One region of the Streptomyces sp. NPDC045967 genome, then DNA from elsewhere that is predicted to be linked to it. Evidence: riboswitches for the same ligand, from Rfam matches in the RefSeq annotation. Region 1 holds a riboswitch; the other holds the start of a gene.
What was found. Region 1 has a riboswitch for glycine ahead of gcvP (aminomethyl-transferring glycine dehydrogenase). Riboswitches for the same ligand answer to the same signal wherever they lie in the genome.
Positions count from the first base shown of each region.

Region 2: another riboswitch for glycine. It lies ahead of gcvT (glycine cleavage system aminomethyltransferase GcvT); the one in region 1 lies ahead of gcvP (aminomethyl-transferring glycine dehydrogenase).

Region 1 is NZ_JBWKLE010000019.1:110,735-126,050, forward strand. It holds gene AC07FY_RS27630 (PhzF family phenazine biosynthesis protein) at 1-487, shown strand, start outside; gene AC07FY_RS27635 (CPBP family intramembrane glutamic endopeptidase) at 537-1,352, opposite strand; gene AC07FY_RS27640 (glutamate-cysteine ligase family protein) at 1,470-2,990, opposite strand; gene AC07FY_RS27645 (hypothetical protein) at 3,486-4,106, shown strand; gene AC07FY_RS27650 (DUF5999 family protein) at 4,397-4,603, shown strand; gene gcvP (aminomethyl-transferring glycine dehydrogenase) at 4,685-7,570, opposite strand; glycine riboswitch at 7,767-7,865, opposite strand; gene AC07FY_RS27660 (PRC-barrel domain-containing protein) at 7,979-8,344, shown strand; gene AC07FY_RS27665 (DNA polymerase IV) at 8,354-9,832, opposite strand; gene AC07FY_RS27670 (MerR family transcriptional regulator) at 9,877-10,515, opposite strand; gene AC07FY_RS27675 (bifunctional nuclease family protein) at 10,705-11,178, opposite strand; gene ftsR (transcriptional regulator FtsR) at 11,230-11,991, opposite strand; gene AC07FY_RS27685 (FHA domain-containing protein) at 12,037-12,981, opposite strand; gene AC07FY_RS27690 (DUF881 domain-containing protein) at 13,067-13,885, opposite strand; gene AC07FY_RS27695 (small basic family protein) at 13,891-14,223, opposite strand; gene AC07FY_RS27700 (DUF881 domain-containing protein) at 14,220-15,125, opposite strand; gene AC07FY_RS27705 (sugar phosphate nucleotidyltransferase) at 15,223-15,316, opposite strand, start outside.
Region 2 is NZ_JBWKLE010000003.1:422,125-437,440, reverse strand. It holds gene AC07FY_RS08930 (N-acetylmuramoyl-L-alanine amidase) at 1-581, shown strand, start outside; gene AC07FY_RS08925 (cysteine desulfurase family protein) at 673-1,836, opposite strand; gene AC07FY_RS08920 (thioesterase family protein) at 1,925-2,779, opposite strand; gene AC07FY_RS08915 (trimeric intracellular cation channel family protein) at 2,827-3,483, opposite strand; gene AC07FY_RS08910 (ABC transporter ATP-binding protein) at 3,701-4,816, opposite strand; gene AC07FY_RS08905 (ABC transporter ATP-binding protein) at 4,822-5,919, opposite strand; gene AC07FY_RS08900 (ABC transporter permease) at 5,916-6,914, opposite strand; gene AC07FY_RS08895 (ABC transporter substrate-binding protein) at 7,067-8,848, opposite strand; gene AC07FY_RS08890 (ABC transporter permease) at 8,922-9,917, opposite strand; gene AC07FY_RS08885 (enhanced serine sensitivity protein SseB C-terminal domain-containing protein) at 10,370-11,110, opposite strand; gene AC07FY_RS08880 (enhanced serine sensitivity protein SseB) at 11,165-11,911, opposite strand; gene AC07FY_RS08875 (AAA family ATPase) at 12,034-12,699, opposite strand; glycine riboswitch at 12,897-13,000, shown strand; gene gcvT (glycine cleavage system aminomethyltransferase GcvT) at 13,163-14,278, shown strand; gene gcvH (glycine cleavage system protein GcvH) at 14,367-14,747, shown strand; gene glyA (serine hydroxymethyltransferase) at 14,762-15,316, shown strand, end outside.

The DNA of each region.
Region 1 (15,316 bases):
GGCGGTCACCTTGGACTTCCCGACGTCCTCGCTCACCCCGGCCCCGGCCCCGCCCGCCGTGCAGCACGCCCTCGGCGGCGCCCCGATCCTTTCCGTGCACGACACCGCCGCCCACATCGGGGACCTGCTGATCGAGCTCGCCGACGAGCGGACGGTCCGCGAACTGGCACCGGACCACGCCGCCCTGCGGGCCTTCGCCAAGCGCGGGGTGATCGTCACCGCCCAGGCCGAGGACCCCGCCGGCGGGTACGACTTCGTCTCCCGCGGCTTCTTCCCGGCCTTCGGGATCGACGAGGACCCGGTCACCGGCAGCGCACACACCGCCCTCGCCCCGTTCTGGGCCCGGCGCCTGGGCCGCACCGAGCTGACCGGCCTCCAGGGCGGCGCGCGCCGGGGGCTGGTACGGGTGACTCTGGCGGGCGAGCGGACCCTGCTGACCGGTCACGCGGTGACCGTCATGGACGGGGAGCTCCTCACCGCACCCTGACCGGGCGGACGGCCGGGTGCCCGCCCGCCGAGCGGGCCCGGCACGGCGCCTACGGCGTCGGGAGCCAGTCCACCTTGCCGGCGAGCAGCGCGTACCCGCCGAAGGCGACCAGATCGAGCAGCGCGTGCGCGACGACGAGGGGGCCCACCCGGCCCCAGCGGCGGTAGGCCAGGACGAAGACCACACCCATCACCACGTTGCCGACGAAGCCGCCGATGCCCTGGTAGAGGTGGTAGGAGCCGCGCAGCAGTGAGCTGGCCAGCAGCGCGGCCAGGGGAGACCAGCCGATCTGATCCAGTCGCCGCAGCAGGTAGGCGAGCACGATGACCTCCTCCACCACGGAGTTCTGCACCGCGGAGAGGATCAGCACGGGGAACTTCCACCACACGTCGGGCAGGGCCTCCGGCACCACCGTGAGGTTGAACCCGGCGGCCCGTGCCCCCAGGTAGAAGACCAGCCCGGCGCTCCCGATCCCGGCCGCGACGAGGGCGCCCCGTGCGAGGTCCGACACCGGCCGGGTGCGGTCGAAGCCCAGCACCCGCAACCCGGGCGCGCCCTCCCGGGTCAGCAGGTGCGCGACCAGCAGGACCGGGACCAGTGCGCTGGCGATCCCGAAGAGTTGCCAGGCCAGGTCCAACCAGGGCCGGCCGGGTGCGTACGAACCGTTCAGCGTGGCGGCCTGGTCCTTGAGCCCACCGGGCTTGGTGAGTGAGCCGGTGAAGCTGATGAGCGCCGAGACCCCGCTCGCACCCAGCGACAGCGCCAGGACCAGCAGGGTCTCGGTCCGCAGGACACGCCGCGTCCCGTCCGCGCCCAGCTCTGGGACCACCGGCTCCGCGCGCACGCCCTGCTCCCGTCCCGCCATCCCGATACGACCACCCCATAGTGCCCCCTCGGGGAGCGGCGGGCGGCCGGGGACCCCCGTGCGGGCCGCACGGGACGCACGGGACGCACGATCAGGCGCCGACGGGAGCCGGGCGGGTCAGCCTCCGGCGGGCGCCTCCCGCCCGGGGCCCACCGGCCAGGTGTGCACGGGGTCGCCCTTGTGCATCAGCTCGGTGTAGCGCCGCGTCGTCGCCGCCAGTGCCGCCCCGCGGTCCAGGCCGGAGGCGAGCGCCCGGTGGTAGGTGTCCACCTGCCAGGTCGCCCCGTTCACCCGGCGCCGGCAGCGCTCCTCGATGATCCCGAGGTAGCGGTCGCGGTCCGCGGGCTCGATCCCCCACGCGTCCAGGCCGGCCGCCGCCATCGGCAGCAGTTCGTCCAGCACCAGCCGGACCGCGGACACGCTGGCCAGTCCCCCGGCCCGGCCTCGGCGCGGCCAGCGCAACCGGGCGTCGATGCCGTACCGGCACGCCGCGTCGAAGTTGGCCTCCGCCTCGGCGAAGGGCAGCCGGGTCCACACCGGGCGCGGCTCGTCGGCGAGGGTGCGCACGAGCCCGTAGTAGAAGGCGGCGTTGGCGACGACGTCGGCGACGGTGGGCCCGGCCGGCAACACCCGGTTCTCCACGCGCAGGTGCGGCACCCCGTCGGCGACGCCGTAGACGGGCCGGTTCCAGCGGTAGACGGTGCCGTTGTGCAGGACCAGCTCCTGCAGCCCGGGCACCCCGCCCTCGGCCAGCACCCGCAGCGGCTCCTCCTCATCGCAGATCGGCAGCAGGGCCGGGAAGTAGCGCACGTTCTCCGCGAAGAGCTCGTACGCCGAATCCACCCAGCGCTGCCCGAACCAGGTGCGCGGCCGCACCCCCTGCGCCTGGAGCTCGGGCGGCCGGGTGTCGGTGGCCTGCGTGAACAGCGGCGGCCGGGACTCCCGCCACAGCTCGCGCCCGAACAGGAACGGCGAGTTGGCGCCCACGGCGATCTGCGCGGCGACCACCGCCTGGGCGGCGTTCCACACGTCCGCGAACCGCCCCGGGGTCACCTGAAGATGCAGCTGCACGGAGGTGCAGGCGGCTTCCGGCACGATCGACCCGGTGTGCCAGACCACCCGCTCGACCCCGTCGATGTCCAGGGCGAAGTCCTCGCCGCGCATCATCAGTATCTGCTCGTTGAGCAGGGAGTACCGGTCGACCGCGGAGAGGTTGGCGGTGACGAGGTCCTCGCGTGTGATCGTCGGCAGAATACCGATCATCACCACCCCGGCGTCCATCTCCGCGGCCTGCCGGTGCGCGTAGCCGAGGCCCGTGCTGAGTTCCTCCGCGAGCTGGTCGAATACCCGGCCGCCGAGGCGGTGCGGAAGGACGTTCACCTCCAGGTTGAACATTCCGAGTTCGGTCTGGAAATCGGAGCTGGCAATCCGCTCCAGCACCTGGGCATTGACCATGCGCGGCAAACCGTCGGCGCCCGCCAGATTCAGCTCTATCTCCAGTCCCATCATGTTCCTGGGACGATCGAACCTCTTCTCCGCCAGAAGTCGCTCCAACCCCTCCAAGCACTCGTGAAGCTTCCTTCGATACCGCTGCCGATCGGACAGGTCGAACCCGCCTGCCACGACCTTCTCCCCCATCGAAGCTTCCCTCCTCGAGTGCGCCTGGCCCGGTGGCACCCAGCGCGCATGTACGGTCGATGATGCCCCGGCAGCGTGATCCATAATGCGGCGGGGGCGTGTGCGGCGAGGAGCGCGCGCCGGTTTGGCCGACGGGCGTTTTGGCACATTCACCTGGCAAGCGGGTTTGCGCAAATTCCGCGTCGACTTTGCCCGTTCACGTTAACCGGCGCTTTCCAGCCGAGCCCCTTTCCGGTAACCTCCGAGGTCAGGGAGGCACGTTCGCGCCGACCCGGCATGAATCCCATGCCAGCGGGACCGGTAAGCGCCTTGCCTGCAATAGGCAGGACAGCTAGCCGAAACACCGCGTGAACACATGTCGTATAAACTCCGCAAACGAGGCAGAGAGTTGGCGCGCGGCCATTGCCCCTCAGCCCCCCTCTGGCCCCAGAATGCGACAGCGCCGTCCGCACCTGCCCCCGTTCCACCGGTCTCCCAAGTGAGAGGCGACCCACCATGCCGCTGCATGTCCCTCCGGCTCCCGCGCCCGCCCTGCGCAGCGTCCTCGCGGCCCTGGGCTCCCCCACCGCCGTCCACGAGGCACACACTCCCGCCCTGCGTGCCCTCCAGGGGCCGGTGACGGCCGAACTCCCCCTTCCGGTACACGTGCTGGACCGGTTGAACATCGCGGACCGGACGTCCTGCGGCAGGCCGCCCCGCACCCGCCTCATCGGCTGGCGCTTCCTGATCCGCGGCGGCGACCGCTACGTCGCGGCCGCGGACACCCGGCTCACACCGGACGGCTGGGCCTTCTCCCACTTCTTCGAGGGCCCCTATGTGGCGGCCACCGAACGCGCCCTGCGTCAGGCGGAGTCGCTCGGGACGGCGTACCAGCCGCGGCTGCTGTCCGTTCCCGAGCTGTACATGCTGACGCTGTGGCTGCACGGGGCGGTGGGCGCGGACGCCTCCGCGGGCCTGCCGGCGGGCGAGGACCTGCTGATCCCCCTCGCTCCGGCCCCGCCCGGCATCGCCGCGTACCGGCCCCACCCGGTCTCCGAGCTGCTGCCCGTCCTGACCCACCGGCTGACCCCCGCGGCGGCGCCCGTCCCGCCCACGTTGGCGGCGCCGGCGGCGTGAGGGGCCGGGCGGCGTGAGCGATCCGGTGGCCCGAGTGGCCCATTCGGCCTAGCCCGCTCGGACCACCGGCGAACCATCCGAAAGGACGGGGGAGTTGGCGTGAACCGCCCGCACGAGTGATGCGTCATCAATCTGTGAGGACAGCTGGCGCGAAATACCTGCGAAGCGGCTGTCGTGGGGGAAGACTGAGGACAAGCTCCCCGCAGGTGCGGGGATGACCCAGGGGGACGGCCATGAACGACGCATCGAGCCGTAGCACGCAGACCACACCGCAGCGAAAGAACGCATCCATGTGCCAGCACCAGCCAGCCTGCCCGACAGCCGAATCCGCCGACCGGGAGGCCGCGCTCCCGGTGGCCAACCACCCGGAACAGGGCTGGAGCCTGCTGTGCAACGGCGTCCTGCTCTTCGAGGACACCGGTGAGCTGCTGCCGGACGGCCAGATCATCGCCCCGCACCGCCCGCTCGCGGCGGCCCAGGTGATGAGGGCCGCCTAGCGGGCCGAACGCGGCGGACCGGCGGCGGCAACGACGAAGGGGCCGATCCGGGAGTTCTCCCGGACCGGCCCCTCACTCATGTCAGTTGTCGTACTCGTCCAGCGGCGGGCAGGAGCACACCAGGTTCCGGTCGCCGAACGCGCCGTCGATGCGGCGCACCGGCGGCCAGTACTTCTCCGCGGCCGTCACTCCGCCGGGGAAGACGGCCTCGTCGCGGGTGTACGGGTGGTTCCACTCGCCGCCCAGCGCCGCCGCCGTGTGCGGGGAGTTGGCCAGCGGGTTGTCGTCCGCCGGCCATTCGCCGGCCGCGACCCGGTCGATCTCGCCGCGGATGGCGATCATCGCGTCGCAGAAGCGGTCGATCTCGGCGAGGTCCTCGGACTCGGTCGGCTCGATCATCAGCGTGCCGGCCACGGGGAAGGACATCGTCGGCGCGTGGAAGCCGTAGTCGATCAGGCGCTTGGCGATGTCGTCCACGCTCACGCCCGTCGTCTTCGACAGCGGACGCAGGTCGATGATGCACTCGTGCGCGACCAGGTTGCCCGGGCCGGTGTACAGCACCGGGTAGTGCGGCTCCAGGCGCTTGGCGATGTAGTTGGCGCCGAGCACCGCCACCTGCGTGGCGCGCTTGAGGCCCTCGCCGCCCATGAGGCGCACGTACGACCAGGAGATCGGCAGGATGCCGGCCGAGCCCCACGGGGCGGCCGAGATCGGGCCGACGCCCGTCTCCGGGCCGGCCGTCGGCTGCAGCGGGTGGTTGGGGAGGTAGGGGGCGAGGTGCGCCCGGACACCGACCGGACCGACGCCGGGGCCGCCGCCGCCGTGCGGGATGCAGAAGGTCTTGTGCAGGTTCAGGTGCGAGACGTCGCCACCGAAGTGACCCGGCTTCGCCAGGCCCACCAGGGCGTTGAGGTTGGCGCCGTCCACGTAGACCTGGCCGCCGGCCTCGTGCACCTGGGCGCAGATGTCGGCGACGTGCTCCTCGAACACACCGTGCGTGGAGGGGTAGGTGATCATCAGCACGGCGAGCTCGTCGCGGTACTGCTCGATCTTGGCGCGCAGGTCGTCCGCGTCCACCTCACCGTCGTCGGCGGTCTTGACGACGACGACCTTCATGCCCGCCATCACGGCACTGGCCGCGTTCGTGCCGTGCGCGGAGGAGGGGATCAGGCAGACGGTGCGCTGCTCGTCGCCGTTCGCGCGGTGGTAGGCGCGTACGGCGAGCAGCCCGGCCAGTTCACCCTGGGAGCCGGCGTTGGGCTGGATGGAGACCTTGTCGTAGCCGGTGACCTCGCAGAGACGTTCCTCCAGCTCGTTGATGAGCGTGAGGTAGCCCTCCGCCTGCTCCGCCGGGGCGAAGGGGTGCAGCTGGCCGAACTCGGGCCAGGTGACCGGCTCCATCTCGGTGGTCGCGTTGAGCTTCATGGTGCAGGAGCCCAGCGGGATCATGCCGCGGTCCAGCGCGTAGTCCTTGTCCGACAGCTTGCGCAGGTAGCGCAGCATCGCGGTCTCGGAGCGGTGCTGGTGGAAGACGGGGTGGGTCAGGTAGGCGTCCGAGCGCAGCAGGCCCTCGGGCAGGGTGTCGGCCGTGGCCGCGTCGAGCGCCTCGATGTCGGCCGTGACCCCGAAGGCGGCCCAGACGGCCTCGATGTCGGCGCGCAGGGTGGTCTCGTCGCAGGCGACGGAGACGTGGTCGGCGTCGGCCGAGTAGAGGTTGACCCCGCCCTCGCGGGCGGCGGCGACGACCTCGGCGGCGCGGCCCGGGATCCGGGCCGTGATCGTGTCGAAGTACGCGCCGTGCACGATCTCGACCCCGCCGGCCCGCAGGCCCGCGGCGAGCAGCGCGGCGTAGCGGTGGGTGCGGCGGGCGATCGTGCGCAGCCCGTCCGGACCGTGGTAGACGGCGTACATGGCGGCCATGACGGCCAGGAGCACCTGGGCGGTGCAGATGTTGCTGGTCGCCTTCTCGCGGCGGATGTGCTGCTCGCGCGTCTGCAGCGCCAGGCGGTAGGCCTTGTTCCCGTCCGCGTCGACGGAGACGCCGACGAGGCGGCCCGGCAGCGAGCGCGCGTGCTTGGCCTGGACGGCCATGTAGCCCGCGTGCGGTCCGCCGAAGCCCATCGGGACGCCGAAGCGCTGGGTGGTGCCGACGGCGATGTCGGCGCCCAGCTCGCCCGGGGAGGTCAGCAGGGTCAGCGCGAGCAGGTCCGCCGAGACGGTGACGATGGCGCCGAGCTCGTGCGCCTGGTCGATCAGCGGCTTGATCTCGCGCACGGCACCGGAGGCGCCGGGGTACTGGAGCAGCACGCCGAAGACGCCGCGCTCGGCGATCTCGGCCGGGATTCCGTCCGACAGGTCCGCGACGACGACCTCGACGCCCGTGGGCTCGGCGCGGGTCTCGATCACGGCGATGGTCTGCGGCAGCGCGTCGGCGTCGATCAGGAAGACGCCGTCCTTGACCTTGCCCACGCGGCGCGCGAGCGACATGGCCTCGGCCGCCGCGGTGCCCTCGTCGAGCAGCGAGGCTCCGGAGGTCGGCAGGCCGGTCAGGTCGGCGACGACCGTCTGGAAGTTCAGCAGCGCTTCGAGGCGGCCCTGCGAGATCTCGGGCTGATACGGCGTGTAGGCGGTGTACCAGGCCGGGTTCTCCATCACGTTCCGCAGGATCACCGGCGGCGTGAAGGTCCCGTAGTAGCCGAGGCCGATCATCGAGGTCAGGACCTGGTTGCGGTCGGCGAGTGCGCGCAGCTCGGCGAGCACCTCGGCCTCGGTGCGCGCCTCGGGCAGGTCGAGCGCTTCGGCGGTCTTGATGACATCCGGTACCGCGGCTGCGGTCAGTTCGTCCAGGGAGCCGTAGCCCACATGGGCGAGCATCTTCGCCTGCGCCTCGGCATCCGGGCCGATGTGGCGCTGCTCGAAGGGGATGCCTCGCTCCAGCTGGGAGAGCGGAATGCGGTTGGCGGTCATGTACGGAGGCCTCCTGGTCGTATGACCTGCGAGGGGCACCACGGCGCGGGCACCCGGACGGCCTCCCCCTCTGTCATCTCAACCTGAGAGCTTCACCGGATCCGCGGAGGTCGCCCGAGGGGTCCGGTTTTCACCGTCGGTGAGGAGAGGGACCGGCACTGCGCGCCCGGTACCCGCCCCTGCTTTCCAGAGTGGCCTCGTCCGTGCGGTACGTATGCCTGAGAGATTCCGGGGAGGATTTGCTCCTTCGGCGCCTCCGTCTCGTTCATTCGGAGGACTCTCCCGCACAGGGTCGACAGCCACCACCCAGCCTACCAGCGAGGATCCGGGGCACTCCCCGAGTGGCCTCCCGTCCCGTTATGCACTTCTGTAGTGCTTACGGAGGAGTTGCGACGATGTGGAGGGACCGTGCAGACCGACATCGATCCGCGCAGCCTGATCGGCCGCAAGGCGTTCGACCGCAACGGCACCAAGATCGGCACCGTCGACGAGGTCTACCTCGACGACGCCACGGGCGTACCCGAGTGGGCGGCCGTACGGACCGGCCTGTTCAGCCGGGACGCGTTCGTCCCCCTGGAGCCGAGCGAGCTGGTCGGTGACACCCTTCGGGTGCCCTTCGACCGTTCCCTGATCAAGGACGCCCCCGACTTCGGGGTCGGCCGCCACCTCTCCCCCGAACAGGAGCTGCAGCTCTACCACCACTACGGCCTGGACGTGACGCTGCCGAGTGACTTCCGGCACGATTTCGGGCACCTGGCCGGCGACGAGGGCTGAGGCGTCCGGTCAGGACGGCGCGCGGGGCCCGGACTGCGGCTCCTCCCCCACCAGCGGAAGCGGATCGGACGGCTCCAGCTCGGGGTCGTCCACCCGGAAGGTCCGTACCCGACCCGGCTCCGAGCCGGGCCGCTCGAACCGAACGGTCACCCGCCCGACTCCGCTGCCCTGCACCCACCCGGGCCCGTGCACCGCGTGCCGCACGTCGCTCCCGGCCGCCCAGCGCCGCTCGGGAGCGGCCTCGGGGCCGGGGGGCGGCTCCGCGCCCGCCCCGCCCGCCGAGCCCTCCAGGCCCCCGGCAGCGGCCCCGCCCGACCCTCCGGCCCCAGCTGCCGCGCCCGACCCACCGGCCCCGTCGATCGCACCGGTCCCACCGGCCCCGCCGGCCTCCCCCGACTCGCCCTGCGGCCCGACCGCCAGCGACTGGGCGAACAGGTCCTCCTGCGTGTAGTCGGCAAGCCCGGTCACGCCCACGCCGAGCAGCCGGACGCCGCCCGTGGTGTCCACGCCCTCCAGCAGCCGCGCCGCGGCCTCGCGCACGACCGCGGGGTCGTCCGTGGGCCCGCGCAGCGTCTCGGACCGGGTCAGCGTCGAGAAGTCGTAGCGGCGCACCTTCAGGACGATCGTGCGCCCGGAGTGCCCGGATCCGCGCAGCCGCTGCACGCACCGGTCCGCGAGCCGCTGCACCTCGGTCCTGATCCGCACCCGGTCATGCAGGTCGATGTCGAAGGTGTCCTCCACCGACACCGACTTGGCGTCGCGCTCCGCCACCACCGGCCGGTCGTCGATCCCCTGGGCCATCCGGTACAGCCCCACCCCGTGGGAACGCCCGAGCATCCGCACCAGCTCGTCCTCGCCGGCCTCCGCCAGGTCCCCCACCGTGGTGATGCCGGCCCGGCGCAGGTGTTCACCGGTGGCCGGCCCGACCCCGGGCAGGGTCCGCACCGGCATCGGAGCGAGGAGCTCGCGCTCGGTGCCCGGCTCGATCAGCAGCAGCCCCGCCGGCTTGGCCTCCTCCGAGGCCACCTTGGCCAGCATCTTCGAGCCGGCCAGCCCGACCGATCCGCTCAGCCCCGTCGCGGCCCTGATGTCCGCCCGCAGCCGCTCTCCGGTGGCCCGGGCGGCGAGCGCGTCGAAGGCGGTGCCGCCCGCCTCCAGGTCCACGAAGGCCTCGTCCAGCGAGAGCGGCTCGACCAGCGGCGACAGCTCCCGCAGCAACGCCATCACCACATCGCTGACCTGCCGGTAGAGCGTGAAACGCGGGATCAGGTAGGCGCCGTTCGGGCAGAGCCGGCGCGCCTGGGCCATCGGCATCGCCGAATGCACCCCGAACCGCCGCGCCTCGTACGAAGCGGTGGCGACGACCCCGCGCGGCCCGAGCCCGCCGACGATGACGGCCTTGCCGCGCAGGCTGGGCTTCGACGCCTGCTCCACGGACGCGTAGAAGGCGTCCATGTCCAGGTGCAGGATGGTCGGGGCGGCTCTCACGTGCCCGATGCTGCCCTACGGGACTGACAATCCCGCGGCCCGGTTCACCCGGCCCGGTTGCGCCGCGCGGCCAGCTCGTCCGTCGGGTTGTGCCGGACGAGCGTCTCCCCGGTGTCCACCCGCTCCCCGTGCAGCTGGGACAGCGCGTTCTCCACGTCGCGCCACACCACCCCCACGGCGATGCCGAAGACGCCCTGCCCGCCCTGGAGCAGGCTCACGACCTGGTCCGGCGAAGTGCACTCGTACACGGTGGCGCCGTCACTCATCAGCGTCATCCGCTCGAGGTCGCAGAAGCCCCGGTCACGCAGGTGCTGTACGGCCGTGCGGATGTTCTGCAGGGCCACCCCGGTGTCCAGGAAGCGCTTGACGATCTTCAGGACGACGACGTCGCGGAAGCTGTACAGCCGCTGGGTCCCCGAGCCGTAGGCCGGGCGCACGCTCGGCTCCACCAGGCCCGTCCGCGCCCAGTAGTCGAGCTGCCGGTAGGTGATGCCGGCCGCGGCGCACGCCGTCGGCCCGCGGTAGCCGACCTGTTCGGGCGCCGGGTCACCGCCGACCGGTCCGACCGGCGTCGACTCCGGCTGACGGCGCGCGGAACCGGCCGCGTTGCCGTGCAGGGGGTACGGTCCACCGTCACTCCGTACGGGGATGCCCCCGGTCGTACCGTCGCCCGTGATCCTCACGCCGACCCTCCGTCCTTGCCTGCCCACCTCGAAGGTAGGCAGTCACCCGGGGTGCGTCAACGATCGCCACACTCGGCACGCCGAGTGATAATCACCCTGAGAGTGGTTTCCCGTATCCCTTTGCGGGGAAAGGCTACTCGAATGGGCTGACAGTCCCCGGTGGATGACACGGCGGACGCGGGCGCCGCGTCACTGGGGGCCGGTACCGAAATCCTCGGGCGAGATCTGGTCCAGGAACTCGCGGAACTTCTCCACCTCGTCCTCCTGCTCGTCCGGAATCGCGATCCCGGCGTCGTCGAGCACGCCGTCACTGCCGTAGATCGGCGTCCCCGTGCGCAGGGCCAGCGCTATGGCATCGGAGGGCCGCGCGCTCACCTCCACCCCGCTGGCGAAGACGAGCTCCGCGTAGAAGACGCCCTCCCGCAGATCCGTGATCCGGACCTCGGTGAGCTCCTCGCCGACCGCCTCCAGCACGTCCTTGAACAGGTCGTGCGTCAGCGGGCGGGCAGGGGCCATCCCCTGCTGCGCGAAGGCAATGGCGGTAGCCTCCCCAGGACCGATCCAGATGGGGAGGTACCGGTCGCCTCCCACTTCACGCAGGAGCACGATCGGTTGGTTGGAGGGCATTTCCACCCGGACACCCACAACGTCGAGCTCGTTCACACAGCAACCCTAGGACCTGCCCGGCAGGTTTGGGTAGTCGGGGCCCCTCCCTCAGGGCAGCCGGACCCCGAGCGCGGTCTGTACCAGGGCCTCGTGGAGCCGTACGCACAGCCCCGCGAGCTCCTTCGTGGTGGTCTCCGCATGGGCCCGGGTCTGAGGGTTGCGGTGCCGCCGCAAGGGTGCCACGACCTGCTCCACGAGACCGGCCTCCCGGTCCGCGGCGGCCTTCACGGCCCGCAGGTGCCGGGGCTCCAGCCCGAACCGCCCCAGGTCGGCCACCAGCCGGGCGACCGTGACCGCCTCGGCGTCGAAGCCGCCTCCCGGCGCCTCCGCCAGCAGGCCGTAGGACTCCCACTCGACCAGCCGGACCTCGTCCACCCCGGCGGCCGCGATCAGCTCCGCGCGGCCCACCCGGGCCACCGTGGGCCCCTGCGGACCGGCGTCTGCGCAGAGGGCCGCAGATCCCGCCGGATCGACGGACTCCCCGTGCGCCGTGGGCGCCGGAATGCGGATCCGCTCACCGCGGGCCAGCGCGTCGAGCTGCTCGCGGATGACCTTCAGCGGCAGATAGTGGTCGCGCTGCAACCGCAGGACGCGGGCGAGCCGCTCCACGTCCTCGGTGCTGAACTTGCGGTAACCGGAGGGGGTGCGTCTGGGCTCGACGAGCCCCTCAGCCTCCAGGAACCGGATCTTCGAGATGGTGACATCGGGGAACTCGTCACGCAGCGTGGTGAGCACCGTGCCGATGCTCACCAGCCGCCCGGCCGAGCCGGCGGCGCCGTTTCCGGCGCCGCCCGTCGGGGTGCGCAGCATGGGACCTTCCCTCTTGGTCTCCCCGGACGCGGTCCGGGGAGGGGGTCAGACGCTCCGCAGGCTCGCGTAGAAGACCAGCCGGTACTTGCCGATCTGCACTTCGTCGCCGTTGTTCAGCGCGACGGAGTCGATCGGCTCCCGGTTGACATACGTGCCGTTGAGGCTGCCGACATCGGAGACGGTGAAACCGCCGTCCTGGCTCCTGCGGAACTCGACATGGCGCCGGGACACGGTGACGTCGTCCAGGAAGATGTCGCTTTGCGGGTGCCGGCCCGCCGTGGTCAGCTCGCCGTCCAGCAGGAAGCGGCTGCCGGAGTTGGGACCGCGCCGCACGATCAGCAGGGCGGAGCCGGGCGGCAGCGCTTCCACCGCGGCCTGGGCCTCGGGGGACAGCGAGGACGACACGTGCTGTTGTCCCGACACCTCGGCCTCGTAGGCCTCCAGGCCCGAGATCGAGATGGTGGAGGTGGTCTCCGAGGCGCGCTCCGGCGTCAGACCCGCCCGCAGCGGCGCGCCGCAGTTGGAGCAGAACCGGCTGGCCGCATCGCTGCGGTGTCCGCACCTGCTGCAAACCTGCTCGGCCGACATGGACGGCTCCTCGCGCCGCGGCTGCCCCGCGGAGGCGTTGGTGGCATACGGGTCGGGCGCAAACCCTCCACCCGTACTTGAGGTTGATGGTTCACCGAAACCTATGCGTCCGGTACCAGCGGGGTCAACAGACGACGCGCCGTGCCCGCCCGGAATGTCACCCCCGCCCGCGACCTCGTCACGGAAGAGCGGCCGGTCGCCCTGCCCTTCCGCATCACCCTGACCGGCACGGTGGCGTGCCGGCCCGCTTTCCTCGCGGTTCTTCTTGCCGAACAACTTCTCAAACAACTTCACGGGCGATTCCCCTTGACCGAAACAGACCCGCCCGTGGGGCAGGACGAACTCCGCATGCACACACCTGCCGACCCGGACATTCTCACAACGTCCGTAACCACCAGACAGTTTCCACCACGCACCGCGACTTCGGTGCGTCGACCCCCCGCAGGCGTCCGCCCGCGTGAGCCGGTCCACTCCCCGCTCCGCGTCCTCACGATGACGACCGAGCGTAGTCAGGCTGCTTCACAGCCCGCAAGGCATCCACAATGATCTTCGTCGGCCGTGTGACGAGGACCGTGGCCTGTTCCTTCTCCAACGTCTGGACGACACCGCCGGGGATGTTGAGCGCGGGCTCCAGATCCTGCGGCTTGCCGATCACCTTGAACTCGTACGGTTGTGTGATCTTCGTTCCGTCGATGCCGACGCCGCCGTTCTCGTCCGAGAAGTACGAGCCCGCCACCACACGCACCCCGTTGATCTGGATCGCCTCGGCCCCGGCCGCCCGCAGTTCCTGAAGCGTGTCCAGCAACTGATCGGACCGCACCTGGCCCTTGGGATCGGTGATCCTCAGTGTGATACCGGGCCCCTGGGCTGCCACCGTACCGGCCAGGATGCCGAGTTGGCGCTCCTTCTCCACGGTCTGCTTGCGCGCCTCTTCCGCCTGGTTGGAACTGCTCTCCAGTTCCTTGCGCTGGTCCTCCAGCCGCTGCTTCTCCTCCTCCAGGCGCTTGGTCCGCCCGTCCAGCTCGTCGAGGATCCGTACGAGGTCCTCCTGGCGGGCCCCGCGCAGGGCACTGGAGTCGCTGGTCGAGCGCACCTGGATGGCCAGCCCGAGCCCCAGGACGAACAGCAGCAGGGCGACGATCAATTGGGCCCGGCTCACCCGCGGCGGCCACAGCCCGGCCGCGAGCCGCTGCCGGCCCGTCTGCTCGGGCGCCTCCTCCGCGGCTTCCGCCCCGGCTTCCGTCCCCTGCTGCAGAGGCTGCTGCGGACCGTTCGGCTCCTCGGGCGGAGTGCCATGCGTACTCATCGGCCTCACGCCCGGAACACGTGCCGGCGGATGGCCGCGGCGTTGGAGAAGATGCGGATGCCGAGGACCACGACCACGCCCGTGGACAGCTGCGAGCCGACACCCAGCTTGTCGCCGAGGAAGACGATCAGCGCCGCCACGACCACGTTCGAGAGGAACGACACCACGAAGACCTTGTCCACGAAGATGCCGTCCAGCATCGCCCGCAGACCCCCGAACACCGCGTCCAGCGCCGCCACCACGGCGATCGGCAGATAAGGCTCCACCACGGCCGGTACTTCGGGCCGGACCAGAAGCCCGACCACCACTCCGGCCAAGAGGCCCAGTACCGCGATCACGATGCACCCTTCTGCTGCTCTGCTGTGGCTGTACGTACGGTCAGGCTCGACGCCGCCGGCAACCGCACCTCGTCGGCGGCGGACAGCGTGGAGCGGATGCCGTAGCTCTCCTGCAGCACGTGCAGGTACTGGCCGTCCGGCGACTCCTGGAAAGCCGCACCCAGCCGCTTCTTGTCGCCGACCGCCAGCACCTCGTACGGCGGCACCAGCGGCCTGTTGTCGACCAGTATCGCGTCACCGGCCGCCCTGATCGCCGAGAGCGCGGTCAGCCGCTGGCCGTTGATGGAGACGGCCTCCGCCCCCGACTGCCACAGCCCGTTGACGATCTTCTGCATGTCCCGGTCCCGGACCCGGCCGGTGTCCGAGAAGCCGGCGCTCTCCCGCGGCCCGTCCCCGCCGCCCGACGACGCGCCCTTCGCGTCGTCCACGACGAGCTTGATCCCGGGACCGCGCACCTCCGTGGCACCCGACAGCAGCGCGACGAGCTCGCCCTGACCGCCCCCGGGCTGCTTCAGCGCCGCCCGCTGGCGCTCCGCGACGTCCGTCCGGAGCCGCTCGATGTCCCGCTCCAGGGCGTTCGCGCGCTCATCGGCGCGCTCCACCCGGTCGATCAGCTCGTGCCGCTCCTTGACCAGCACCGGCGCGGCCACCCGCGCCTGCGCGGCGCCCAGCGTGACGACCATGGCGGCGAGCACGAGTCCGGCGGCGAGCGCCAGTTTGGCCTTCAGCGTGCGCGGCAGGCCCGCCGTACCCTCCGCCTCACGACGGGCCGCGGCCTGCGCGTAGCCCTCGTCGAGACCGTGGTCCATCACGTGCGTCAGCAGCGACATGGAGGCGTCCGGGCGCGCGGGCGCAGGAGACGCCGAACTCCGGCTGTGGGACGGCTGCGACATGCCGCACATCGTCGCATGTCGGCGGCGTACACACCCAATGCGCCCGTGCGGGCCGGGCGGGAGAACTCCCCGCCCGACCCGCACGACTCCGGTCCGTACGCGCCGCTCAGCGCCCGGCGCCGTCCACCACCGCGGCCCACTCGTCGAGCAGCGCCTGCGCCGAGGTGTCGTCGGGACCTTCGGCCCACAGGTGGGTGACC
Region 2 (15,316 bases), on a different contig from region 1:
CCGCCGCGATCGCCGGGCGCGAGGAGATCGGCCGGGCCTGGTGGCTGCTGCCAGGGGTGAGCAAGCCGCGCCGGGAGGGGGAGCTCGATCACCCGGGCGCGAGCTGGACGGCGGCCTCGCCGGCGAACTGGCGGCTGGCGGACCGGCCCGACGACTACCGGGTGGACCGGATCGTCGTCCATGTCACCCAGGGCGGTTTCGCGTCCTCCGTGGACGCCTTCAAGAACCCGTGGCACAAGGCGTCCGCCCACTACATCGTGCGCGGGGACGGCCACATCGAGCAGATGGTCCGCGAGCTGGACGTGGCGTTCCACGCGGGCAGCCGCTCCATGAACGAGCGCAGTGTCGGCATCGAGCACGTGGGGTTCGTGGACCGCCCGAAGGACTTCACGGACGCGATGTACGCTGCGTCGGCCCGGCTGGCGGCAGACGTCTGCCGGAGGTACGGCATACCGGCGGACCGCAGGCACATCGTCGGCCACTCCGAGGTCCCGGGCGCCGACCACACGGACCCGGGCCGCCACTGGGACTGGGACCGGTACATCCGCATGGTCGGCGAGTCCCTGGCGGGTCCGGCCTGATCCGGAAGACGCCCAGGTCCTGTCGTCGAAGTAGAGCTGGTCGGCCCCGGTGCCGGGCGTCGCGGGCCGGGCGGGACTTCGACGACGGGGCCTAGCTGAGGCCGGCCGTGCGGGCGCGTTCGACGGCCGGGCCGATGGCCGCGGCCAGGGCGGCGACATCCTCCTTGGTGGAGGTGTGGCCCAGGGAGAAGCGCAGGGTGCCGCGGGCCAGCCGGGGGTCGGTGCCGGCGGCCAGCAGGACGTGGCTGGGCTGGGCCACGCCGGCGGTGCAGGCCGAGCCGGTGGAGCACTCGATGCCCTGCGCGTCGAGCAGGAGCAGCAGGGAGTCGCCCTCGCAGCCGGGGAAGCTGAAGTGGGCGTTGGCCGGGAGCCGGTCCTCGGGGTCCCCGCCGAGCACGGCGTCCGGTACGGCCGCGCGGACGGCCGCGATCAGCTCGTCGCGCAGCCCGCCGACCTCCGCGGCGAAGCGTTCGCGCCGCTCCGCGGCGAGGACGGCCGCCACCGCGAAGGCGGCGACGGCCGGCACGTCGAGGGTGCCGGAGCGGACGTGCCGCTCCTGGCCGCCGCCGTGCAGGACGGGGACGGGGCTCTGGTCGCGGCCCAGCAGCAGGGCGCCGATGCCGTACGGGCCGCCGATCTTGTGGCCGCTGACGGTCATGGCGGCGAGGCCGCTGTCCGCGAAGGACACGTCGAGCTGCCCGACGGCCTGGACGGCGTCGGAGTGCAGCGGGATGCCGTGCTCCCGGGCGATGGCGGCCAGCTCGCGCACCGGCATGACGGTGCCGATCTCGTTGTTCGCCCACATGACGGTGGCCAGGGCCACGTCGGAGGGGTCGCGCTCGACCGCCTCACGGAAGGCTTCCGCGTGCACGCGCCCGTAGCGGTCCACGGGCAGGTATTCGACCCGGGCGCCCTCGTGCTCGGCGAGCCAGTGGACGGCGTCGAGCACGGCGTGGTGCTCGACGGGGCTGGCCAGGACCCTGGTTCTGGCCGGGTCGGCGTCCCGGCGGGCCCAGTACAGGCCCTTGACGGCGAGGTTGTCGGCCTCCGTGCCGCCGGCGGTGAAGACCACCTCGCTGGGGCGGGCGCCGATCGCGTCGGCGAGGGCCTCGCGGGCCTCCTCGACGGTGCGGCGCGCCCGGCGGCCGGCGGCGTGCAGGGAGGACGCGTTCCCCGTGGCGGCGAACTGCGCGGACATCGCCGCGGCGGCCTCCGGCAGCATCGGGGTGGTGGCGGCGTGGTCGAGGTAGGCCATGATCCCCCGATTCTACGAGCCCGCGGGGCCGCCCCGGCGCCGCCCGCCGGGTACCGGGCCCCGGCCGGCGGGTGCGGGGCGCCGCCCGTCAGGTACGGGGCGCCCGGGCGAGCTGCCGGGACTGGGCGACCAGGTGCCCGGTCGAGTCCCAGACCTCGGCGTCCTCCTCGAGGAAGCCGTGCGCCAGGTTGCGGGTGGTGATGGAGATCCGCAGCGGGCCGGGGGCCGGCCGGCGCCGGACGTGGGTGGTGAGCTCCACGGTCGGGGTCCAGCCCATCAGGCCGAGGTCGAAGGAGGTCGGCGGCAGCGCGTCCACCGCCAGGAGCATGGACAGCGGGTCGGCGTCGCGGCCGTCGGCCAGCTCGAACCAGGCCCGCATCTCGCCCTTGCCCGAGGGTGCGCCCAGCGCCCACCCCGCGGTGGCGGGATCCAGCCGCAGCCGCAGCCGGTCGACGATGGCGGAGCTCCCGGGAATCGGCGCCGGGCCGGCCTCGGGGCCGACGCAGTCCTCGTACGCCGGCATGCCGGGCGGCAGCGCCGTGGTGCGCACGTCGTCGGGCAGGGCGGCGAGGTCGCCGTAGGAGGCGAGGACGCGGATGCGCTCGACCTCGGCGCCGCTCTCGTCGTACTGGAACAGCGAGGCCTGACCGGTGGAGAGGGTGCGGCCGACGCGTACGACCTGCGTGCGGATCACGGCGGGGCCGGGCACGGAGGAAGTCAGGTAGTGCGCGGAGACGGTGAAGGGGTCCGGGTGCGGCAGGGCCGCCGACAGGGCCCGGCCGACGAGGGCCAGCAGGTATCCGCCGTTGACGGCGCTGATGATCGTCCAACCGGCGGAGAGCTCCGCGTCGTACACCCCGGGCTCGCCCGCGCGCGCGGTGACGGTGGTGTCGCGGTCGAACTCGCTGTCGCCGATGGTTGCCTGGGCAGCTGCGTGTGACATGCAACCGACGGTACACCCGCTCCCTACTAAGCGGTAGCTTTCTTTTGTTACGGCTCCTCGGCCACCGAGGAGCGGCGGTTCCAGGCCAGCGGCGCGCGCCAGTGGTAGCGCATGGCGAGCAGGCGCAGGACGAACGTGGTGACGATCGCGAGGCCGGTGGTCAGGGCGTTGAGGAAGTCCAGCCCGATGAAGACGGCGACCATCGCGGCTCCGACGACGGCCGGCACGGCGTACATCTCGCGGTCGCGCAGCAGTGAGGGCACCTCGTTGGCGAGGACGTCGCGCAGGACGCCGCCGCCGACGGCCGTGGCCAGTCCCAGGGCGGCGGACGCCGTGAGGCCGAGGCCGAACTCGTACGCCTTGGTCGTGCCCGTCACGCAGAAGAGGGCGAGTCCGGCCGCGTCGAAGACGTTGATGGCGCGGTTGATCCGCTGGACCTCGGGGTGCAGGAAGAAGACGAGCGCGGCCGCGATCAGCGGGGTCACGAAGAAGCTGAGCTCGCCGAAGGCGGCCGGTGGGACCGCGCCGATGACGAGGTCGCGGAAGAGGCCGCCGCCGAGGGACGTGACCAGGGCGAGGACGGCGATGCCGAAGACGTCGAAGTTCTTGCGGACCGCGAGCAGGGCGCCCGCGGTGGCGAAGACGAAGATGCCGGCGAGGTCCAGCGCATGCTGGACCCCGGGCGGGAAGAGATCGTGGAGCACCAGCTCATTGTCACCCGCGCCGCTCCCCCGGCCGGCCGGGGCCCGGCCACCGGGCGGTACGGGCGGGGGCCGGAGCCAAGGGGGGCGGGGCTGCGGCCGGAGTCCGGGGCGGGCCGGACCGGAGGCCGGGGTCGGGGCGGCCGCGACGGCACGCGGGCGGGGCTGGTCGCGCGGGCGGGGCTGGATGGAGGTCCAGCCCCGCCCCCGCTTTCGGCCGCTACTCCGAAACCGTGGCCACCGCGTCGGCCGCGCCCGGCAGGGGCCGGTCGCCCGGCGCCTGGTCGGGGGCGTTCTCCGGGTGGTGGCAGGCCACCTGGTGGCCCGTCTTCAGGGCCAGCAGCGGCGGCTCCTGCGTGGCGCAGATCTGCGTCGCCTTCCAGCACCGCGTGTGGAAGCGGCAGCCGCTCGGAGGGGAGATCGGCGACGGCACGTCGCCCTTGAGCAGGATCCGGCCGCTCTTGGCACCGCGCCGCCGCGGGTCGGGCACCGGCACCGCCGACATCAGCGCCGTGGTGTACGGGTGCATCGGGGCCCCGTACAGCGACGCGTTGTCCGCCAGCTCGACGATCTTGCCGAGGTACATCACCGCGATCCGGTCCGACACGTGACGGATGACCGAGAGGTCGTGCGCGATGATCACGTAGGTGAGCCCGAGCTCCTGCTGGAGGTCGTCCAGCAGGTTGACCACCTGCGCCTGGATGGAGACGTCGAGCGCCGAGACGGGCTCGTCCGCCACCACCAGCTTCGGATTCAGCGCCAGGGCCCGCGCGATGCCGATGCGCTGGCGCTGGCCGCCCGAGAACTCGTGCGGGTAGCGGTTGTAGTGCTCGGGGTTGAGGCCGACGAGGGACAGCAGGCGCTGCACCTCCGCCTTGAGGCCGCCCTCCGGCGCCACGCCCTGGAGCTTGAACGGCGCGCTGACGATCGTGCCCACCGTGTGCCGCGGGTTCAGCGAGCCGTACGGGTCCTGGAAGATCATCTGGATGTCGCGGCGCAGCGGCCGCATCCCGGCGACGCCGAGGTGCGTGATGTCCTTGCCCTCGAACTCCACGCTCCCGCCAGTCGGTTCGAGCAGTCGCGTGATCAGCCGGCCCATGGTCGACTTGCCGCAGCCGGACTCGCCGACGACACCGAGGGTCTCACCGCGCCGGACGTCGAAGTCGAGGCCGTCGACGGCCTTGACGGCGCCCGCCTTGCGGCGCAGCAGTCCCTTGGTGATGGGGAAGTGCTTGGTCAGGCCGGTGACCTTGAGCAGCACCTCGGGAGCCGGAGCGGAGGCGTCGGGAGAGTCCGTGGCCTGCTCGGGAATGACGGGCGGATCCGTCTTCTTGATGTCGCTCACAGCTTCGGCGCAATCTCTTCGGTCCAGATCCGGGTCCGCTCCTCCTGCGACATGTGGCAGGCGGACCAGTGGCGGCTGCCGTCCTCCTCGACCAGCTCCGGCCGCACCGTGCGGGTCACGTTGCCCTTGGGTACGTCGGCGTACGGGCAGCGGGGGTTGAAGGCACAGCCGCTCGGGATGTTGATGAGGCTGGGCGGGGAGCCCTTGACCGGGATCAGGCGCTCGGTCTGCTCGCGGTCGATGCGCGGCATCGAGCCGAGCAGGCCCCAGGTGTAGGGGTGCCGCGGCTCGTAGAAGACCTTCTCGGCGGTGCCGCGCTCGACGCAGCGGCCGCCGTACATCACCAGGAGCTCGTCGGCCATCTCGGCGACCACGCCCAGGTCGTGCGTGATCATGATGACCGCCGAGCCGAACTCCTTCTGCAGGTCCCGGATGAGGTCGAGGATCTGCGCCTGGACGGTGACGTCCAGGGCGGTCGTCGGCTCGTCCGCGATGAGCAGCTCGGGATTGTTGACGAGTGCCATCGCGATCATGGCGCGCTGGCGCATGCCGCCGGAGAACTCGTGCGGGTAGCTGTCGACCCGCTTGTGCGGCTCGGGGATGCCCACCCGGTCGAGGAGCTCGACGGCGCGGGCGCGCGCCGCCTTCTTGTCGACCTTGTGGTGGACCCGGTAGGCCTCGGCGATCTGCTTGCCGACGGTGAAGTACGGGTGCATCGCGGACAGCGGGTCCTGGAAGATCATCGCGATCTCCCGGCCGCGCAGCCGGCGCACCTCGTCCTCGTCGGCGGAGAGCAGTTCCTTGCCGTCCAGCCAGATCTCGCCGGAGATCCTGGCCCGCTGGCGGCCGTACTGGCCCACGCGGTGCAGGCCCATGATGCCGAGCGAGGTGACCGACTTGCCGGAGCCGGACTCGCCCACGATGCCGAGGGTCTTGCCCTTCTCCAGCGTGAACGACAGCCCGTCGACCGACTTGACCAGTCCGTCCTCGGTCGGGAAGTGCACCTTGAGGTCGCGGACCTCGAGGAAGGCGGTGGAGGGCCGCGTACCGCCGACCGGCTCGTTCAGCGCTCCGGTCTGGGTGAGATCGGTCATGACAGCCTCACTCGGGGGTCGATCACCGCGTACAGGAGGTCCACGATGAGGTTCGCGGCGACGACGAAGAACGCGGAGATCAGGGTGATGCCCAGGATGACCGGCAGGTCGTGGTCGCTGATGGCGCGGACCGCGTTGTAGCCGAGGCCGTGCAGCGAGAACGTGGACTCGGTGAGCACCGCGCCGCCCATCAGGGCGCCGAGGTCCAGGCCGAGGACGGTCAGGATCGGCGTCATCGTGGAGCGCATGGCGTGCTTGCCGATGACGACGGGTTCGGTCAGGCCCTTGGCCCGGGCGGTGCGGATGTAGTCCTCGTTGAGGACTTCGAGCATGGTCGCGCGGGTCAGCCTCGCGTACATCGCCGCGTAGAGGAAGGCGAGCGAGACCCACGGCAGGACCATGCCGTTGAGCCACTTGCCCGGGTCGTCGGCGAACGTCGCCTCGGGGCGCCCGAACCAGCCGAGCTGGTCGGAGAAGAAGGCGATGAACAGCATGCCCGTGAAGTAGATGGGGAGGGAGACGCCGGCGAGGGCGATGCCCATGGCCGACCGGTCCAGTGCCGTACCGCGCTTGAGGGCGGAGATGACGCCGGTGGCGACACCGCCGATGACCCAGAGCACGACGGCGCCGGCGGCGAGCGACAGGGTGACCGGCAGCCAGTCCAGCAGCAGCGGCCACACCTCCTGCTCGGTCTTGAAGGAGTAGCCGAAGCAGGGCGCGGCGCATTGCGTGACGTCGGAGCCGTTGGCGTACGTACGACCCGCCACCAGCCCGACGACGAACTTGCCGAACTGGACGAGGATCGGGTCGTCGAGACCCATCTTCTGCCGGATGCCCTCGATGGCCGCGGGGTCGGACTGCTTGCCGACGAAGTACAGCGCCGGATCCGTCCCGATCAGCTTCGGGAAGAGGAAGAAGATTCCGAAGGTCACCAGCGAGATGACCAACAGCATGACGATGACGGCGAAGATCCGTCGGAGGAGATATGCAAGCACTGCGCTCGGCCTGGCTGCGGCCCGGGGGCGCCCTCTTCTGGAGGGCGCCCCCAGGCCGGAACCGCGGCCATCACCTGCCCTTCGTGCCTAGCGGGTGTGGCACTGGAACACTGGAACTGGACTGCCTGGCTGACTGCCTGACGGGTGAACCGTTACTTCATGACTCCGAGCGACGCGTAGTCGTACCGGCCGTTGTAGGCGTCGGTGGTGTACGCGTTGGTGAGGCGGGAGCCGCGCCAGGTGATCGTCTTGTCGTAGACGAAGGGCAGGTAGACGGCGGCCTCGGAGACCTTCTGGTTCATCTGCTTGTAGATGTCGCCGGCCTTGTTCGGGTCGGTCTCCGCGATGGCGTCGTCGAAGAGCTTGTTGATCGCCGGGTCGTTCAGCTCGGAGAAGTTGTTGTTGCCGCTCTGGCGGATGTAGCGGCCGTCGACCAGCGGCTGGGAGAAGCCCTGACCGGTCGGGAAGTCGGCGCCCCAGCCCATGATGATGATGCCGTAGCCCTTGTCCTTGACCACCTTCGGCGAACCGATGATGCCGGAGGTCTGGGCGCCGTCGAACTGGTCGACGTCGGCCTCGATGCCGACCTGCTTCAGGGCGTTCTGCAGGGAGACGGCCGTGGCGACCTCGACCGGCTTGTTGTTGCGGACCGCGATGGTGGTCTTGAAGCCGGACTCCTTGCCGCAGGCCTTGAGGGCCTCCTTGGCCTTCTCGACGTTCGGCTTGCCGTCGTTCTTCAGGACCTCGTACGGGTCGTACTTGGCGTCGGAGCCCTTGATGCCGAGCGGGAGCATGTTGGGGGCGATGTCACCACCGGCCTGCGGGCCGCCGCGGGCGGTCTGCAGGGACTTCTTGTCGGCCGCGTAGATGACGGCCTTGCGGCACTCGATGTTGTCGAACGGCGCGACGGTCTGCGGGAAGACGGCGTACCGGATGAAGCCGGTCTGGCCGTTGTCCAGGTTGCCCTTGTGGTCCTTCAGCGCGGTGGCGCGGGCCGCCTGGCCGATGCCGGTCGCGTTGAGGTCCAGGTCGAACTCGCCGTTCATCAGGCGCTTGTCCATGTCGTCCGCGTTCGCCATGAACGTGACCGAGATGGTGTCCGGCAGCGCCTTGCGGATGGTGTCCGACTCGCGCTTCCAGTTCTCGTTGCGGGAGAGCTTCATGCTCTTGTTGGGCTCGTACGAGTCGATCTTGTACGGGCCGCTGGAGAAGGGCCGCAGGCCGTACTTGGCCGCCGTGTCCTTGTCCTGCTTCACCGGGCTCGCCGCCGGCATGGCCAGCATCTGCTCGAAGTCGCCGTTGGCCTTCGGGAGCTTGAAGACGATGGTCTTCGCGTCCGGGGTCTCGATCTGCTTGAGGCCGAGCTTGTCCGGGCTGGGGTCCTTGTACGGGCCCGGGTACTCGAGCTTCGGGTCGAGGACTTCCTGCAGGTAGACCGGGCCGCCGGAGATGACGTCCTGGGCCCAGGTGCGCTCGATGCCGTACTTGATGTCCTGGGCGGTGATGGGCGTACCGTCCTCCCAGGTCACGTTGTCCTTGAGGGTGTACTTGTACGTCTTGCCCTCGTCGCTGATCTCGGCCTTGGCGGTCGCGAGGTCGGGGACGAGCTCGGTGCTCTCGGGGCCCGGGCCCGGCTTGAAGCTGACCAGCTGGCGCGTGTAGTAGCGCGAGAAGTCCCACATGAAGCCGTAGTAACCGCGCTGCGGGTCCCACGAGTCGGCTTCCTGGGTGCCGACGAACTTGAGCTCGCCGCCCTTCTTGTCCGACGGGTTGGCGATCTTGTTGATGCCGGCGTTGAAACCGCCGCCGGACGCGGCCTTGTCGTCCTTGGCGTCCTTGTCGTTTCCGCCACAGGCGGTCGCGGTCAGCATGACCGCGAGCACGGTGGCCGTGCCAGCGGCGAGCCTGCGCTTCGACGTGCGATGGGTAGTCACGATGCTCGCAACCTCCGGTGTAGTTACGGTGAACGAACGGCTCGGAGCCGGTTCCTGGTGTGCCCTGCTGCGGCTAGCGGGAGCCCTTCGGGTCGAGGGCGTCGCGGACGCCGTCGCCGAAGAGGTTGAAGGCCAGCACGGTGATGAAGATCGCTACGCCGGGGAAGATCATGAAGAGCGGATCGTCCTCGTAGGTCCGCACGGCCGTGGAGAGGGTCTCCCCCCAGGACGGCGTGGGCGGCTTGACGCCGACGCCGAGGAAGCTGAGCGCCGCCTCGGTCAGCACGTTGGTGGGGATCATCAGCGTCGAGTAGACGGTGATGGGCGCCACCAGGTTGGGGAGCAGCTCGCGGAAGAGGATGTACATGCGGCCCGCGCCGAGGCTGCGCGCGGCTTCCACGTACTCGCGCTCGCGCAGGGACAGGGTCTGCCCGCGCACGATGCGGCCGATGTAGGGCCAGCCGAAGAACCCGATGACCAGCACCAGGACGGCGATGCGCAGGCCCGATCCCTCGAAGCCCCACAGCTTGCCGGGGACGACGGAGATCAGCGCGATGATGAAGAGCAGCTGCGGGAAGGCCAGCAGGAGGTCCATCACCCGGCTGATCGCCGCGTCGATCCAGCCGCCGAAGTAGCCCGCGATGATGCCGAAGAAGGTGCCGAGCGAGACCGCCACGAAGGCGGACAGGAAGGCGACCAGGAGCGAGATCCGGGCGCCGTAGACGATCCGGCTGAACACGTCGCGGCCGTTGACCGGTTCCACGCCCAGCAGGAAGTCGCCGCTGATCCCGCCCCAGTCGCCTGCCGGCAGGCCGAGCAGCGGGTCCAGCATGTCCTCGTGCAGCTCCTCCGGCGGGTGGCCGAACGCCTTGACGATCAGCGGCGCGAAGATCGCGACGAGGATCAGCAGGAGCACGATGACACCGCCGGCCAGGGCGACCTTGTCACGCTTGAGGCGCAGCCAGGCGATCTTCCAGGGTGAACGTCCCTCGATCGCCTTCTGGGGGATTCCGGGGGCGTCCACGGCTGCGGGCTCGGCCGCGGTGGTGTCGTGCAGTGGTGCCGTCATCGTGGTGGGGACCCCTCTCGGCCGACGGTGGCCGGCCCATGCCCGCCGCTGTGGCGGCTTGTTTCGTTCGGCGTCGCGTGTGGTGCGAATGGCGCGAAATGCGCCTGAAGTGCACGTGAAGGGCTGGTGGTTGTCAGATTGACCGGCCTTCGGTGGGGGGAGTCTTCAACGGCCTCTCAATCTGCCGCCAGACCTGCCGGGGATGTGATGCGCAACCGTGATCTGCACCGCCACCTTCCGTTATCCGAACCGCGTGCTCTGGTGAGCGGTGAAACACCGCTTGTTCGGCGCGGAACGGACATCCGGCCCAACTGCCTTTTCCGGGGCGGATCTTGGGTGCATTCGGCGGATATGCCGAAGGCCGCACCGGTGGGGCCGGTGCGGCCTTCGAGAAGGATGTCTCGGTATGCGGATGCGCGGGATCCGGTCGGCGTGCGGCCGGAACGGCGCCGTCAGTAGGCGGGGGCCTGGCCCTCGCGGTCGTAGAAGGGGCGGGACTGCGCGCGCAGCCACATCGCGACGGGGTCGTGCTCGTCCGCCAGCGCGACCGTGCACACCGGGACGCCCTCGGGAACCACGCCGACCGACTGCCGCATCATCTCGCGCACGGACTCCAGCGCGGGCGCGGAGGCGTCGTACAGGTCGAGCCCGACGGCGAGGTACGGGGAGCCCAGCGCGGGCTGCACCCAGGCGCGGCGCAGCGACCGGACGGCCGGGGTGCGGTGCGCGTGCTGCGTCAGCAGCCCGTAGAACTGCGGGAGCTCCAGGGAGGGCTCGGACAGCCGCAGCGGCCCGGCCGGCATCCGGTCCAGGCCGGTCGCGACCCGGCGCAGGTCGGCCCACGGGACGCCCAGTCCGCCGCCCTGGGCGTGCGGGTTGAGCCACAGGCCCCACCGGTCCGGGTAGAGCGCGCGGGCCACGTCCCGCCCGGTGACCACCTCGTATCCCCGGTTCCAGCCGCTGGCGGCCAGCTCCTGCGGGGAGGTGACGCACGGCGCGTAGCCGAGGCCCTCCACCTCCATGCCGCCGTACTGGGCGTCGGCGGAGCCCGCCTGCCCCTGCCACAGCAGCATCCACAGCCGGCCCTCGGCGAGGGCGTGCAGAAGTGACTCGTAGCTCTCATAGCGCCCGGGAGTCACCTGGCGCAGCATGTGCTCGACCTGCCCGGCCGCGGCCGTGCCTGACGCACTCACCCGGTACCCCTCTTCGTCCGCCCGTCGTCCACGCGTACCCCAGCTTAAGCGGCCCTACGGAAGGTAGAAGGGGCGTACGCGCTCACGAATCCAGTCCGTGACCGGGTCCTGCACGGCGTCGAGGAGGATCAACTGCACCGGCCAGGGCGCCGGCACCCGGGCCAGGGCGCGGCCGAGGGCCTCCATCGGGGCGCCCTGCGTCTCGGGCTCCCATCCCACCAGGCGGACGCCGATGAACAGTTCCGGCTCCCCGCCCTCGACGCTGGCGAGGCAGCGGTGCGCCGCCGCGACCACGCCGGTGGCGCGGAACTCCTCGCCGGCGGCGGCCAGGAAGTCCACCGGGTCCTCCTGCCAGTCGGGCTCGTAGAGCCGGACCCGGCCGCCGGTGGCCGGCCCGTCGAGCGGGGACCTCCCGGTGCGGCACAGCTCCGCCACGGCGGGCGGCGGCAGGGGGACGCCGACGGCGCCCTCGGGGTTGAGCGCGATGCCGAGCTGCGGGGGCAGGCCGCGCGCGAATTCGACGGCCGGGGCCACGGCGAAGTCCATGCCGGGGCCGGCGCAGAAGCGGAACTGGGCCTCGGAACTGTAGACGGGGACGTATGCCGCGCCGCCGATGTCCATGGTGGGCAGGTCCAGGCTCCCGGCGTCCGGTGAGCCGCCGCCCGGCAGGGGCACCCAGACCTTGCTGCGGCCCAGCACCTCCAGGATCCGGGCCCCGGCATCGGGCTGCCCGAGCGCGGCGCCGAGCACCTGCTCCAGCTCGTTCCCGGGCCAGCCGTTTCCGCTGACGCTGCCTTCCATGTGCCCGTTGCCTCCGTCTGTGGTCCGCGCGTGTCGAGGCGAGGTTATCGGCCCGGCCCGCCCCGGGCTCCGCCAGGGGAGCCGCCACCCGGACGCCGGACGGGCTGGATGCGGCCCGGCGGCTAGGAGGGGAAGGCGATGTGGGAGACGGCGGCCGCCGCCGGCCGGTCCAGCAGGGTGACCGAGGCGCAGCCGACCGGCGGGCGTCCGGCCTCCGCCTCGCGCAGGAGCCGCGCCACGGCGCCGCGGTGGCGGGCGAAGGCGTAGGCCGAGACGCGGCGCCCGCGCGCCGCCTGCCCGGACAGCGCCTCCTGCGGGCTGCTGTCGAGGAGCACCAGGTGCAGCGCCCGGCCGCGGCGGCGCGCCACCGCCGCGAGCAGGCCGCGGACCCAGGCCTGCGTACCGCAGTCGTGCACGACCACCGAGGCGCCGGAGCGCAGGGCCCGCCACAGCCCCCAGTAGTGCGCGGCCCGCACCAGCGGCCGGTACGCCGCGTACGGCAGGGCGGCCGGCATGCTCCGCTCCCAGCGCTCGCGGGTGTCCTGGGAGTCGATCGCGGCGCCCTCGGCCGCCCTCTTGATCAGCGTGCTCTTGCCGCCGCCCGGCAGGCCGGACACCACGACGAGGTCGCCCTCGGCGAAGGAGAGCCGGCGCGCCCCCCGCGCCCCGGTCCCCCGCAGGTCCCGTACCCGGCCGGCGTCCGTTCCCGCGCAGGCGGCCGGGCCGCCGCGCTGCGTCGGCACCGCGTCCACGATCCCCGCGGCCGCCACCACTCCGAATCTCCGCACAGTGTTCGCCTCCCCCGCATCGGGTCACCGGGACCCTTTCCCCCTGAGTGTAAAGAGACGGTAATCCGGCACCCCCGGTTCCGTTCCGGCCCGCGCCCCGCCCCGTGCCCCGCGGGTCACTTCCGGGGCCCCACCCCCGATCACGGCGGTGGCGTGCAATGATGTGCGCCATCTGGACCAACTGCATACCGGCCGCTTGAATCCGCGCGGGAGAGTCCCGGCACGCCGCAAGGCCGTGCCCGGGCGCCGAAGGAGCAAGAACCTCCCTTGAATCTCTCAGGCCCCGTACCGCGTGGATGAGGCAGATCTGAAAAGCGGGCCGTCCGACGGGCGGCTCCACCCAAGGTGCAAGCCGATCTCCCCCGCCTGCGGAGGGAACTCTCGGCGAACCTCTCAGGTTCCGATGACAGATGGGGAGGACCTTCCTCGTCATGTCATGCCCTGGGACCCGGGAGCCACACCCATGAGCAACGCCCCCCGCCTGACCGCACTCGATGCGCTGCACCGCTCGCTCGGTGCGACCATGACCGACTTCGCGGGCTGGGACATGCCCCTGCGGTACGGCAGCGAGCGCGACGAGCACCACGCCGTCCGCACCCGGGCCGGCCTCTTCGACCTCTCCCACATGGGCGAGATCACCCTGACCGGCCCGGAAGCCGTCAAGGCGCTGGACTACGCGCTGGTCGGCAACATCTCCACCGTCGGCGTCGGCCGCGCCCGCTACACGCACATCTGCCAGGAGGACGGCGGGATCCTCGACGACCTGATCGTCTACCGTCTCGGCGAGACCGAGTTCATGGTCGTGGCCAACGCCTCCAACGCCCAGGTCGTCCTGGACGCGCTGACCGAGCGCGCCGCCGGCTTCGACACCGAGGTCCGCGACGACCGCGACGCCTACGCGCTGATCGCCGTGCAGGGTCCGCAGTCCCCCGGCATCCTCTCCTCGCTCACCGACGCCGACCTCGACGGGCTCAAGTACTACGCGGGCCTGCCGGGCACGGTGGCCGGGGTGCCGGCGCTCATCGCCCGGACGGGCTACACCGGTGAGGACGGCTTCGAGCTGTTCGTCGCCCCCGAGCACGCCGTGGAGCTGTGGCAGGCGCTGACCAAGGCGGGCGAGGGCGCCGGCCTGGTCCCGGCCGGCCTGTCCTGCCGCGACACGCTGCGCCTGGAGGCGGGCATGCCGCTGTACGGGCACGAGCTGACCACCTCGCTCACCCCCTTCGACGCGGGGCTCGGCCGGGTCGTGAAGTTCGAGAAGGAGGGGGACTTCGTCGGCCGCGCCGCGCTGGAGGCCGCCGCCGAGCGCGCCGGCACGAACCCGCCGCGCAAGCTGGTCGGCCTGGTCGCCGAGGGCCGCCGCGTCCCGCGCGCCGGCTTCTCCGTCGTCGTCGGCGGCGAGGTCGTCGGCGAGGTCACCTCGGGCGCTCCGTCGCCCACGCTGGGCAAGCCGATCGCCATGGCGTACGTCGACGCGGCGCACGCCGCGCCCGGCACCTCCGGTGTCGGCGTGGACATTCGCGGTACGCATGAGCCGTACGAGGTCGTGGCCCTGCCCTTCTACAAGCGGCAGAAGTAGCCCCGTACGCCGTCACCGCACCACCGGCCGTCTCAACGGCCGAGACCGCTGTTCGTATCCACTCCCCCGCATCCAGGAGAATCAGGTCATGAGCAACCCCCAGCAGCTGCGTTACAGCAAGGAGCACGAGTGGCTGTCGGACGCCGAGGGCGGCGTCGCGACGGTCGGCATCACGGAGTTCGCGGCCAACGCGCTCGGTGACGTCGTCTACGCCCAGCTTCCCGAGGTCGGCGACACGGTGACCGCGGGCGAGACCTGCGGCGAGCTGGAGTCGACCAAGTCGGTCAGCGACCTGTACTCCCCCGTCTCCGGCGAGGTCGTCGAGTCCAACCAGGACGTCGTCGACAACCCGGCGCTCGTGAACACGGACCCGTTCGAGGGCGGCTGGCTGTTCAAGGTGCGCGTCGCGGAGGAGCCGGGCGACCTGCTCTCCGCCGACGAGTACGCCAAGCTCACCGCCGGCAACTGACCCAGGGGATCCTGATGTCCGTACTGAACACCCCTCTCCACGAACTCGACCCCGACGTCGCCGCCGCCGTCGACGCCGAGCTCGCGCGCCAGCAGTCCACCCTGGAGATGATCGCGTCGGAGAACTTCGCTCCGGTCGCCGTCATGGAGGCCCAGGGCTCGGTCCTGACCAACAAGTACGCCGAGGGCTACCCCGGCCGCCGCTACTACGGCGGCTGCGAGCACGTCGACGTGGTCGAGCAGATCGCGATCGACCGCATCAAGGCGCTGTTCGGCGCCGAGGCCGCGAACGTCCAGCCGCACTCCGGTGCGCAGGCGAACGCCGCCGCGATGTTCGCGCTCCTGAAGCCGGGCGACACGATCATGGGCCTGAACCTGGCCCACGGCGGTCACCTGACCCACGGCATGAAGATCAACTTCTCCGGCAAGCTCTACAACGTGGTCCCCTACCACGTCGACGAGTCGGGCCAGGTCGACATGGCCGAGGTCGAGCGCCTCGCCAAGGAGTCCAAGCCGCAGCTGATCGTCGCGGGCTGGTCCGCCTACCCGCGCCAGCTGGACTTCGCCGCC